2 regions of the Thermoanaerobacterium calidifontis genome follow, and region 2 is predicted to be linked to the other one. Evidence: a T-box and tRNA genes for the amino acid it is inferred to sense, from the RefSeq annotation. Region 2 holds a T-box; the other holds one or more tRNA genes.
The links. The T-box of region 2 lies ahead of metG (methionine--tRNA ligase). A T-box ahead of a tRNA ligase gene usually reads a tRNA of that ligase, here a tRNA-Met.
Positions count from the first base shown of each region.

Region 1 (4,432 bases), 170 kb from region 2:
TAATGATTCGATTATTTTAAAGCTACTTAAGCTGGTATTGCCTAATAGACGAAGAAAGAGAGTTTTATCTGGAAAGTTACTGGTTTAGAAGCAGATTATATATTCTATCTTTCTATATTGTAGAATTTATATAATTGTAGTATTATATGGATAGAGTAATCGGATATAGCAGGGTGTGGTTGCAACTTTCCCACGAAGGGAAGTGGTTGCTTATGATGAATACATATGAAACATTATCTCTAATGATAATGTTTGGAATGTTCGTCATAGCAATTCTTAGTTTTAACAAAAAAATAATAACCACCCTGCTGCAACCAGAGTGGTTATAACTTTATAACTTACGCTGGGCGACCGCACTTTGTGGTGCCGATTACTCTCACTTATATTATAACACGATGAGAATAAAGTAAACAACATTTTAAAGTTTCGTTCTTGTATAATGAAGGTGGGATTTATAAATGCTTTTAAGAAAGCGGTTAAAAAATAGTAGATTAGGCTATCAACTTATTTTTGCAGGTGCTTTACTTATTTCTTTTATAGAAATTATCATAAGATACAAAGTTAGAGATTTTTCAAGAGGACTTTTTATAGGTGTATGTATTGGTTTGGAAATATTAGGGATTATTGCTGCCGGGAGATATAATAAGTCAAATAAAATCAAATAAAGCAGTACGGATTTTTCGTTTTCGCTTTGCTCAAAACAAAAAATCCGAATTTATAGTGCACCTCTGCTTATTTTGTAGAAGTGCTTTTATTTTTTTGTATATTTTTATGGTCTTTATATATTAAGAAAGCAGAGAAATGGAAGGAAGATGTATGAGCCGAAAATACGATATAACGATGAAAAATATTTTTCTGATATGTCTGATGACATAATGAGTTATTTTTTAGGACTGCAATATACGAAAATCGATGAACTAAATATAGAATTTGCAAGAGTAGAACGCAGAGACAGTGGCATGATATTCAAATGTACAACAGACAAAGGAAAAGTGGCTGTTCATATAGAATTTCAATCAGAAAATGACGAAAAGATGCCTTACAGGATGCTTAGATATTCCTTGGAGATAATGGAAAAGCATAATCTCTTACCATATTAGATAGTAATTTATATAGGCAAAGATAATGCAAACATGGAAAATAGCTTAAACTACGACTTTGAAGAACAAAACACATTAGACTATAAATACAAAATAATAAATGTCGGCGACATAAAATATACTGATGTTGTAGAAACAGACTATTATGACTTGTATTCGCTTCTTTCAATGATGGATCAAAATAAAAGGAAAGAAGAAGGAGAAAAATATCTGGAAAGATGTGTGAGGCTATAAAAGATATTCCATTAGACATAAACAAAAAGAAAGACATAGCGTTTAAGGCAGAAATATTATCGGGCATAATTTATAAAAGAGAAGTTATTGAGAAAGTTTTTCTGGAGATGATAAGGATGTTTAGGATTGAATAATCTGAAATGTACAAAATGATAATAGAAAAAGGCACAGAAAAAGGAATTAAAAAAGGCGAAAAAGAAAAAACATAAAAATAGCAAAAAAGTTATTAAAAGAAGGTATGGACATAGATAGAATAGCAGAAATTACAGAGTTACCAAAAAAGTAGATAAAAAAATTGAAGAATTAGGATAAATTGGTTTTCGAAGATTCATGGTATCTGTAAAAAAATAGAAAGGAAGAAAGAAACAAGTTTTATTACTCCTGAAATAGTCATGAAAATATTCAATGCAGATAGAGAGGTAATTAATTCTTTAAGCGATCCAAAAAAATAAAGGAAGTGCTGAAAAAATATATAAAAAAATCACCGTTTATCCAACTGAAATAAAATGTGAATTCTATTTCGGGATAGGTGATGATTTCCGTTCTTTGGAAGTAGCGGCGAGTGGAGTCGAACCACCGACACTGCGGGTATGAACCGCATGCTCTAGCCAACTGAGCTACGCCGCCATGTTTGGTTGCGGGGGCAGGACTTGAACCTGCGACCTCCGGGTTATGAGCCCGACGAGCTGCCAACTGCTCCACCCCGCGATGTACTATTCAATTGGTGCCGGAGACCGGAATCGAACCGGTACGGGCTTTAAAGGCCCGCAGGATTTTAAGTCCTGTGCGTCTGCCAGTTCCGCCACTCCGGCAATCACATCAACCAGCGACATCATTAATTATATTACATAAAAGACTATTAGTCAATACCTTTATGCCATATTATTCGGTGTAGATTACAATAAAATTTTGACATATTTGATGATGAAAGTGACTAATAGTAATCAATTGTTTTTTTATTTAATTTACAAAGAAGGAATTAGAAGAATTATGCAGAATATATTTATATAAAGTTAAATTTGTCGTCTACATTGGATAAGGCAAAAAGCACAGGATATCGAGACATTTTAGAAATTACTTTTAAGGTTTATAGGAAGGTGGGATGTTTAAAATTATCAAGAATGATTGATTGATATTGGCCTAATTTACATAAGAAGAAAGTAATTTTACAATTTTACAAAAGATGTGAATAAATGTTTTTAGCTTACCTATGAAGGATCGAAAAATATTAGCTAAATTTGACAAAAGTCGTTAATTCTATATAATTTATTATAGCGCTTTATGAGAAGTTAAAAAATTAACGAATTAAGGAGGACTAAAATTGATAACTGTATCTAAAGATGAAATGCTTGAGTTTTTTAATAAGTTAACAACTTTTTTACCATTACTTTTTGAGGACAGTGTATCTTTTGCCATTGTAGATAGAGAAAAATATTTGGAGATAAAAAATTGTGATGAGCTTCCTATTAATGCAAAAGTAGGTGATGCAATTCCAGAAGGTGGTGCAGCTTTTGAAGCCATTAGAACTGGAAACTACATTATAAAAGATGTACCGAAAGAAGTGTATGGAGTGCCGTTTAAGTCATATGCTATCCCTATAAAAGACTACGATGATACTGTAATTGGGGTTTTACTTATGGGGAAAAGTTTAGAAAAAAGACACAAAGTATTATCACTATCCGAAAATCTTGCATCATCGCTTGAGCAAATATCTTCGGCCATTCAAGAGGTTTCCTCTGGAGTCGAAATTGTGGTTAATTCTAATACTAAGATATTGGAAGAAGTAAATAAAGCTATTGAAAATACAAAGGGCACTGATGATATTTTAAAATTTGTTCAGAATATTTCTAAACAAACTAATTTATTGGGATTGAACGCAGCCATTGAGGCCGCAAGAGCTGGTGAAAAAGGTAAGGGCTTTACTGTAGTTGCTGAAGAGATACGAAAGCTATCTAATAGCAGCAGTGAATCAATAAGTAGAATAGACTCAATATTGGAAAAAATACAGGAATCTATTAAAAGTATTTCTGACAAAATAAATGCATCAAGTTCATTTTTTGAGACACAAGCTACTGCTTTTGAAGAAATTAGTTCATCCATAGAAGAATTAAGCGCTACTTCTCAACTTTTAGAAGAATTAGCAAGGAATTTATAGGATTATAAAAGCAGTGTGGATTTTTTATTTTCGATTTGCTCAAGAAAAAAATCTGAATTTATAGCGCACCTCTGCTTATTTTGCAGGAGTGCTTTTATTTTTATAGAGGCAATAATTTGCTTCTATCAATTGCTGTTATCAAACAAATATCAGAGAAGATAAAAAATATTTTTTAAGCATACTGTTAGACTGAACTCTAAAAGCATGAAAGATGTATTTCATTCTACTTCAAAATTTCTTCTGATAGATCTTCTGGTAAACATAATGATTCGATTATTTTAATAAAAACTTGAAAGAAGTCTCCCATTCTCTTTAGGTGGGAGATGAATTTCTATTGTCTACCATGGAATTATATGTTATAATATTATCAGGAGTAAAAGAGTGAAGTGGTGATATAATGCTGATATTAGATAATAATAATCATTCAGTATTCTTATTGTATTATCATCTTATAATGGTTGTAAAATACAGAAGAAAAGTAATAGACGATAACATATCAAATAGATTAAAGGAGATATTTGAGAATATATCACCTAATTATAATATATCACTGCAAGAATGGAATCACGATAAAGACCATGTACACATACTTTTCAAAGCAGAGCCAAACTCTGAAATATCTAAATTCATTAACGCTTATAAAAGTGCATCGTCTAGACTCATAAAAAAAGAATATCCGCAGATAAAACAAAAACTTTGGAAAGAATATTTTTGGTCAAGAAGTTATTGCCTTCTTACAACTGGTAGTGCACCTATAGAAGTTATAAAACAGTATATAGAAAGCCAAGGTGAGAAAAGATGATGATATGTCAGCATTTTCTCATAGAGCCAACAAAAGAACAAGAAGAAAAGCTTTTTTATACATTGTATTTGTGCCGCAAATTATACAACTATTCACTGGATCAAAGAATAAAACATTACAAACAATATGGCAAAGGACTTA
Region 1 is NZ_AP042436.1:282,661-287,092, forward strand. It holds gene ACZ42G_RS01450 (hypothetical protein) at 249-329, shown strand; gene ACZ42G_RS01455 (hypothetical protein) at 459-665, shown strand; partial or broken gene ACZ42G_RS01460 (Rpn family recombination-promoting nuclease/putative transposase) at 817-1,620, shown strand; partial or broken gene ACZ42G_RS01465 (recombinase family protein) at 1,676-1,928, shown strand; tRNA gene ACZ42G_RS01470 (tRNA-Met) at 1,888-1,961, opposite strand; tRNA gene ACZ42G_RS01475 (tRNA-Met) at 1,967-2,042, opposite strand; tRNA gene ACZ42G_RS01480 (tRNA-Leu) at 2,057-2,146, opposite strand; gene ACZ42G_RS01485 (methyl-accepting chemotaxis protein) at 2,971-3,489, shown strand; gene tnpA (IS200/IS605 family transposase) at 3,890-4,291, shown strand; gene ACZ42G_RS01495 (RNA-guided endonuclease InsQ/TnpB family protein) at 4,288-4,432, shown strand, end outside.
Region 1: it has a tRNA-Met gene. The T-box ahead of metG (methionine--tRNA ligase) is inferred to sense a tRNA for this amino acid. The anticodon was not compared.

Region 2 (4,432 bases):
ATGAAGTCTTTTTAGATGGCGCAAAAGAAGGCATTAATACGATAGTAAAAATATTTCCTGCTTTGCTGGCAATGTTGGTGGCGGTGGGAGTCTTGAGAGCATCCGGAACTTTAGATATCTTTGCAAGGTGGATTTCACCGCTTACTGCAAAAATTGGAATGCCGTCAGATGTAGTGCCATTGGCACTCATAAGGCCTCTATCTGGAAGCGGTGCATTAGGCATAGCGACAGAACTTATTAAATCTCATGGGCCTGATTCATTTACAGCGAAACTTGCTTCTGTAATGTACGGCTCTACAGAAACTACGTTTTACGTTTTAGCAGTCTATTTTGGGTCTGTTGGAGTTAAAAAGATGAGGCATTCTATAGTAGCGGGCATTGCTGCTGATATCGCTGCAATACTGTCATCTGTTTTTTACAGCAGACTGTTTTTTTGAAACTTCAAATCTGATATACTAAAGACAGTAATATAAAAACGAGGAGTTTACATGATATGGGGATATTGATAAACAGGATAAAGCGCATACTATCTGATGAGGCCGAAAAAGTCTATATTGTAGGAGGAACCATAAGAGACAGAATACTAAATGTAGATATAAGCGATTATGATTTTGCTGTATTAGGTGATGCTGCTTCGGTTTCAAAGCTTGTATGTGATAAGCTAAAAGGCTCTTATGTGCCTTATGCAGAAGACAGAGGCACATATAGAGTCGTATATGAAAATGTAGTGCTGGATTTTACGCAAATCAGAGGTGAAAATATAGATGAAGATTTGCTTCATAGGGATTTTACGATAAATGCGATGGCAATAAGGCTAAATGATTTTTTTGATGTAGACTTGATAATAGATCCTTTAGGCGGGTTAAATGATTTAAGAGAAAAGAAGATAAAATGCGTAAGGGAAACTTCCTTCGATGATGATCCTTTAAGGATGCTTAGAGCTATTAGATTTGCAGCCAAATACAATTTTTCTATAGATGAGGATTCCAAAAATCTTATAAAAGAAAAAGCCGGTTTGATTAAGAACGTTTCTTCAGAAAGGATTATGAGTGAAATATATTCTATACTTAAGTCAAAGGAATCCTTCAAATACGTACAAATGATGGACGAGATGGGATTAATCGATGCAATTTTTCCTGAGATAGCTGAGATGAAAGAGATAGGCAAGTGCTATTATCAGGTTTTGGACTCATGGCATCATTCCATAAAGACGATAGAAGAATATGAAACCGTCGTAAATGAGCTCAGATTTCCTTCAGATATAGAAAATTTGGTCAAAAAGTACCTTGATAAAGATCTTTCCTCAGGAAACAAGCTAAAAGATGTATTGAAACTTGCTGCAATGTTTCATGAAATCGGCAAAAAGGATGCTATTTACATAGATTCTGATAACAGGCTTCAGTTTTACAATCACGATGTAAAGGGAGAAAAAATTGTTGCAGATATAGCTAAAAGATTAAAACTGGCGAAAAAAGAAGCATCTCTGATAAAGAAGATGGTTTTGTACCACGTAAACCCATTTTCACTGTACATAGATGGGATTGGAAACAAAGCTTTGTTTAAATTCTTTTCAGACCTTGAAGAAAACGCTTTAGGGTGCTTGCTTTTGTCGTTAGCCGATGTCACCTCAGCTATGAAGGGACAAGGCCGGTTAAATGAAGCTTCATGCTATAGAAATTTTATAACAAAGCTATTAAGAAGGTACATGGACTTTGAAAGGACTAAGACACCCCTTCTTACGCCGCTTGATATAATAGTCAATTTCGATCTTAGAGATTATAAGCTTTTAAATCAGATACTGTACGAATTGAGAAAAAATCAATTTTACGGTGAAATAGAAAGCAGAGAAGATGCAGTAAAATTTGTGGAAGAAAGAATGAGGATGGGGAAAATATAGTTGACAATACATTTGCGATAAAGTATATTATTATGTAACGATGTTAATAATATATTAAAAAGGCAATGAAGGGAAGAGTAGAAAGGAATTTCTCTTAAAGAGAGCTGGGTTAAGGTGAAAGCCAGCAGAGAATGAACTTTTGAACATGGACCTTGAGCTTCAAAGCTGAAACTAAGTAGGCTTTGGCGGGATTTCCCGTTACAGAGTAGGAGTGTGACAGCACTTTACGAGGCATACTGCCGTGAGGCGTATGTGAAAAGGGTGGTAGCGCGAATAAACTCGCCCCTTAGTGGGAGGCGGGTTTTTTTACGTCTTAAAAATAAATTTAGATAGGAGGATTTTTATGGCGAAGACTTTTTACATTACAACACCTATATATTATCCCAGCGATAAACTGCATATAGGCCATTCTTATACGACTGTTGCTGCAGATGCGATGGCACGGTTTAAAAGGCTGACAGGTTATGACGTGATGTTTTTGACAGGAACCGATGAGCACGGTCAGAAGATACAAAGAAAGGCAAAAGAAAAAGGCGTTACGCCGAAACAGTATGTGGATGAAATTGTGGCGTGGATAAAAGATTTGTGGAAAACAATGGACATAAGCAATGATAAGTTTATAAGGACGACGGACAAGCAACATGAAGAAATCGTGCAAAAGATATTTACAAAGCTTTACGAAAAAGGGGACATATACAAAAGCGAATACGAAGGATGGTACTGCACACCTTGTGAGACGTTTTGGACTGAGAAACAGCTTGTGGATGGAAACTGCCCAGACTGTGGCAGACCTGTAGAGCTTGTGAAAGAGGAAAGCTATTTCTTTAAGCTTTCAAATTACGCAGATAGGCTTCTTAAATATTACGAGGAGCACCCAGACTTCATACAGCCTGAATCAAGGCTAAATGAGATGGTAAGCTTTATTAAATCCGGACTTGAGGACTTGTGCGTATCCAGAACGTCCTTTGACTGGGGCGTAAAAGTTCCGTTTGACCCAAAACACGTTGTGTATGTTTGGATTGACGCCCTTTCCAACTATATAACTGCGTTGGGTTATTCTACAGACCATGACGAAGATTTTAAAAAGTACTGGCCGGCAGATGTGCACCTTGTTGGAAAGGAAATCGTAAGATTCCACACCATTATATGGCCTGCTATGCTTATGGCGCTTGATTTGCCTCTCCCTAAGAAGGTGTTTGGCCATGGTTGGCTTATATTAGAAGGCGGCAAGATGTCAAAGTCGAAGGGCAATGTGGTTGATCCGAAAGAGCTTGTTTCAAAATACGGCGTGGATGCCATAAGGTATTTCCTCTTAAGAGAAGTTCCGTTTGGAGCAGATGGCGTATTTTCAAATGAAGCTCTGATTTCCAGGATAAACTCAGATCTTGCCAATGACTTTGGAAACCTTCTAAGCAGAACTGTAACGATGGTGGAAAAATACTTTGACGGTGTAGTACCTGAGCCTTTAGATAAAGACGATGTTGATGATGAGTTAATATCTATTGCAAATAATTTGCCAAAAGTTGTTGAAAGTTATATGGATAAGCTACAGTTTTCAAATGCTCTTGCGGAGATTTGGAAGCTTGTAGGTCGCGCCAATAAGTACATTGACGAGACGATGCCATGGGTATTGGCAAAAGATGAAAACAAAAAAGGAAGGCTTAAAACTGTCCTTTACAACCTTGTTGAATCACTGAGGTTTGTTGCTATTTTGATAACGCCGTTTATGCCAAATACGCCTATCAAAATATACGAGCAGCTTGGAATCAGCGATGACTTAAAGACATGGGATAGCCTTAAATTCGGCTTACTGAAATCAGGCACAAAAGTCAAAAGAGGCGAGAATATTTTCCCGAGGATCGATGTAGAAAAAGAGCTTAAAGAAGCTGAAAAAGAATCGCCTAAAAAAGCAGAGGTAAAAGAAGAGGCAAATTACATCAAAATAGACGACTTTGCAAAAATCGATTTGAGGGTTGCAGAAGTATTAGAAGCGGAAAAAGTAGAAGGCGCCGACAAATTATTAAAGCTTAAGCTTAAAGTAGGCGATGAGGTAAGGCAAGTTGTATCAGGACTTGCACTGCATTACAAAGTAGAGGAGCTTATAGGTAAAAAACTTGTCCTTGTCGCTAACTTGGAGCCTAAAAAATTAAGAGGAATAGAATCGTATGGAATGATTTTGGCGGCATCAAACGAAGGTAAATTGACTGTTGTAACTGTCGATAAAGACATAGAAAGCGGAGCAAAGGTAAAATAGCATTATAAGAGGGCATAACATAAGTCCCTCTTATTTTTATGTGCTTTTTACCTTACAATAAGTTTTTAAAAAAATATTGACATTCTCGCTATCATAGTGTACTATTCAATTAGTGCACTATGATAGCATCATGGAGGTGAAACATGAAAATCGAATTTAATGAAAAAATGCCTATTTATATCCAGATTATGGATATGATAAAGAGGGATATAGTGACAAAAAAATTAAATGGAGGAGACAAATTGCCTTCTGTAAGAGAAATGGCCGAAAGCCTTAAAGTG
Region 2 is NZ_AP042436.1:109,525-113,956, forward strand. It holds gene ACZ42G_RS00575 (spore maturation protein) at 1-437, shown strand, start outside; gene ACZ42G_RS00580 (CCA tRNA nucleotidyltransferase) at 494-1,897, shown strand; T-box leader at 1,954-2,187, shown strand; gene metG (methionine--tRNA ligase) at 2,241-4,151, shown strand; gene ACZ42G_RS00590 (GntR family transcriptional regulator) at 4,295-4,432, shown strand, end outside.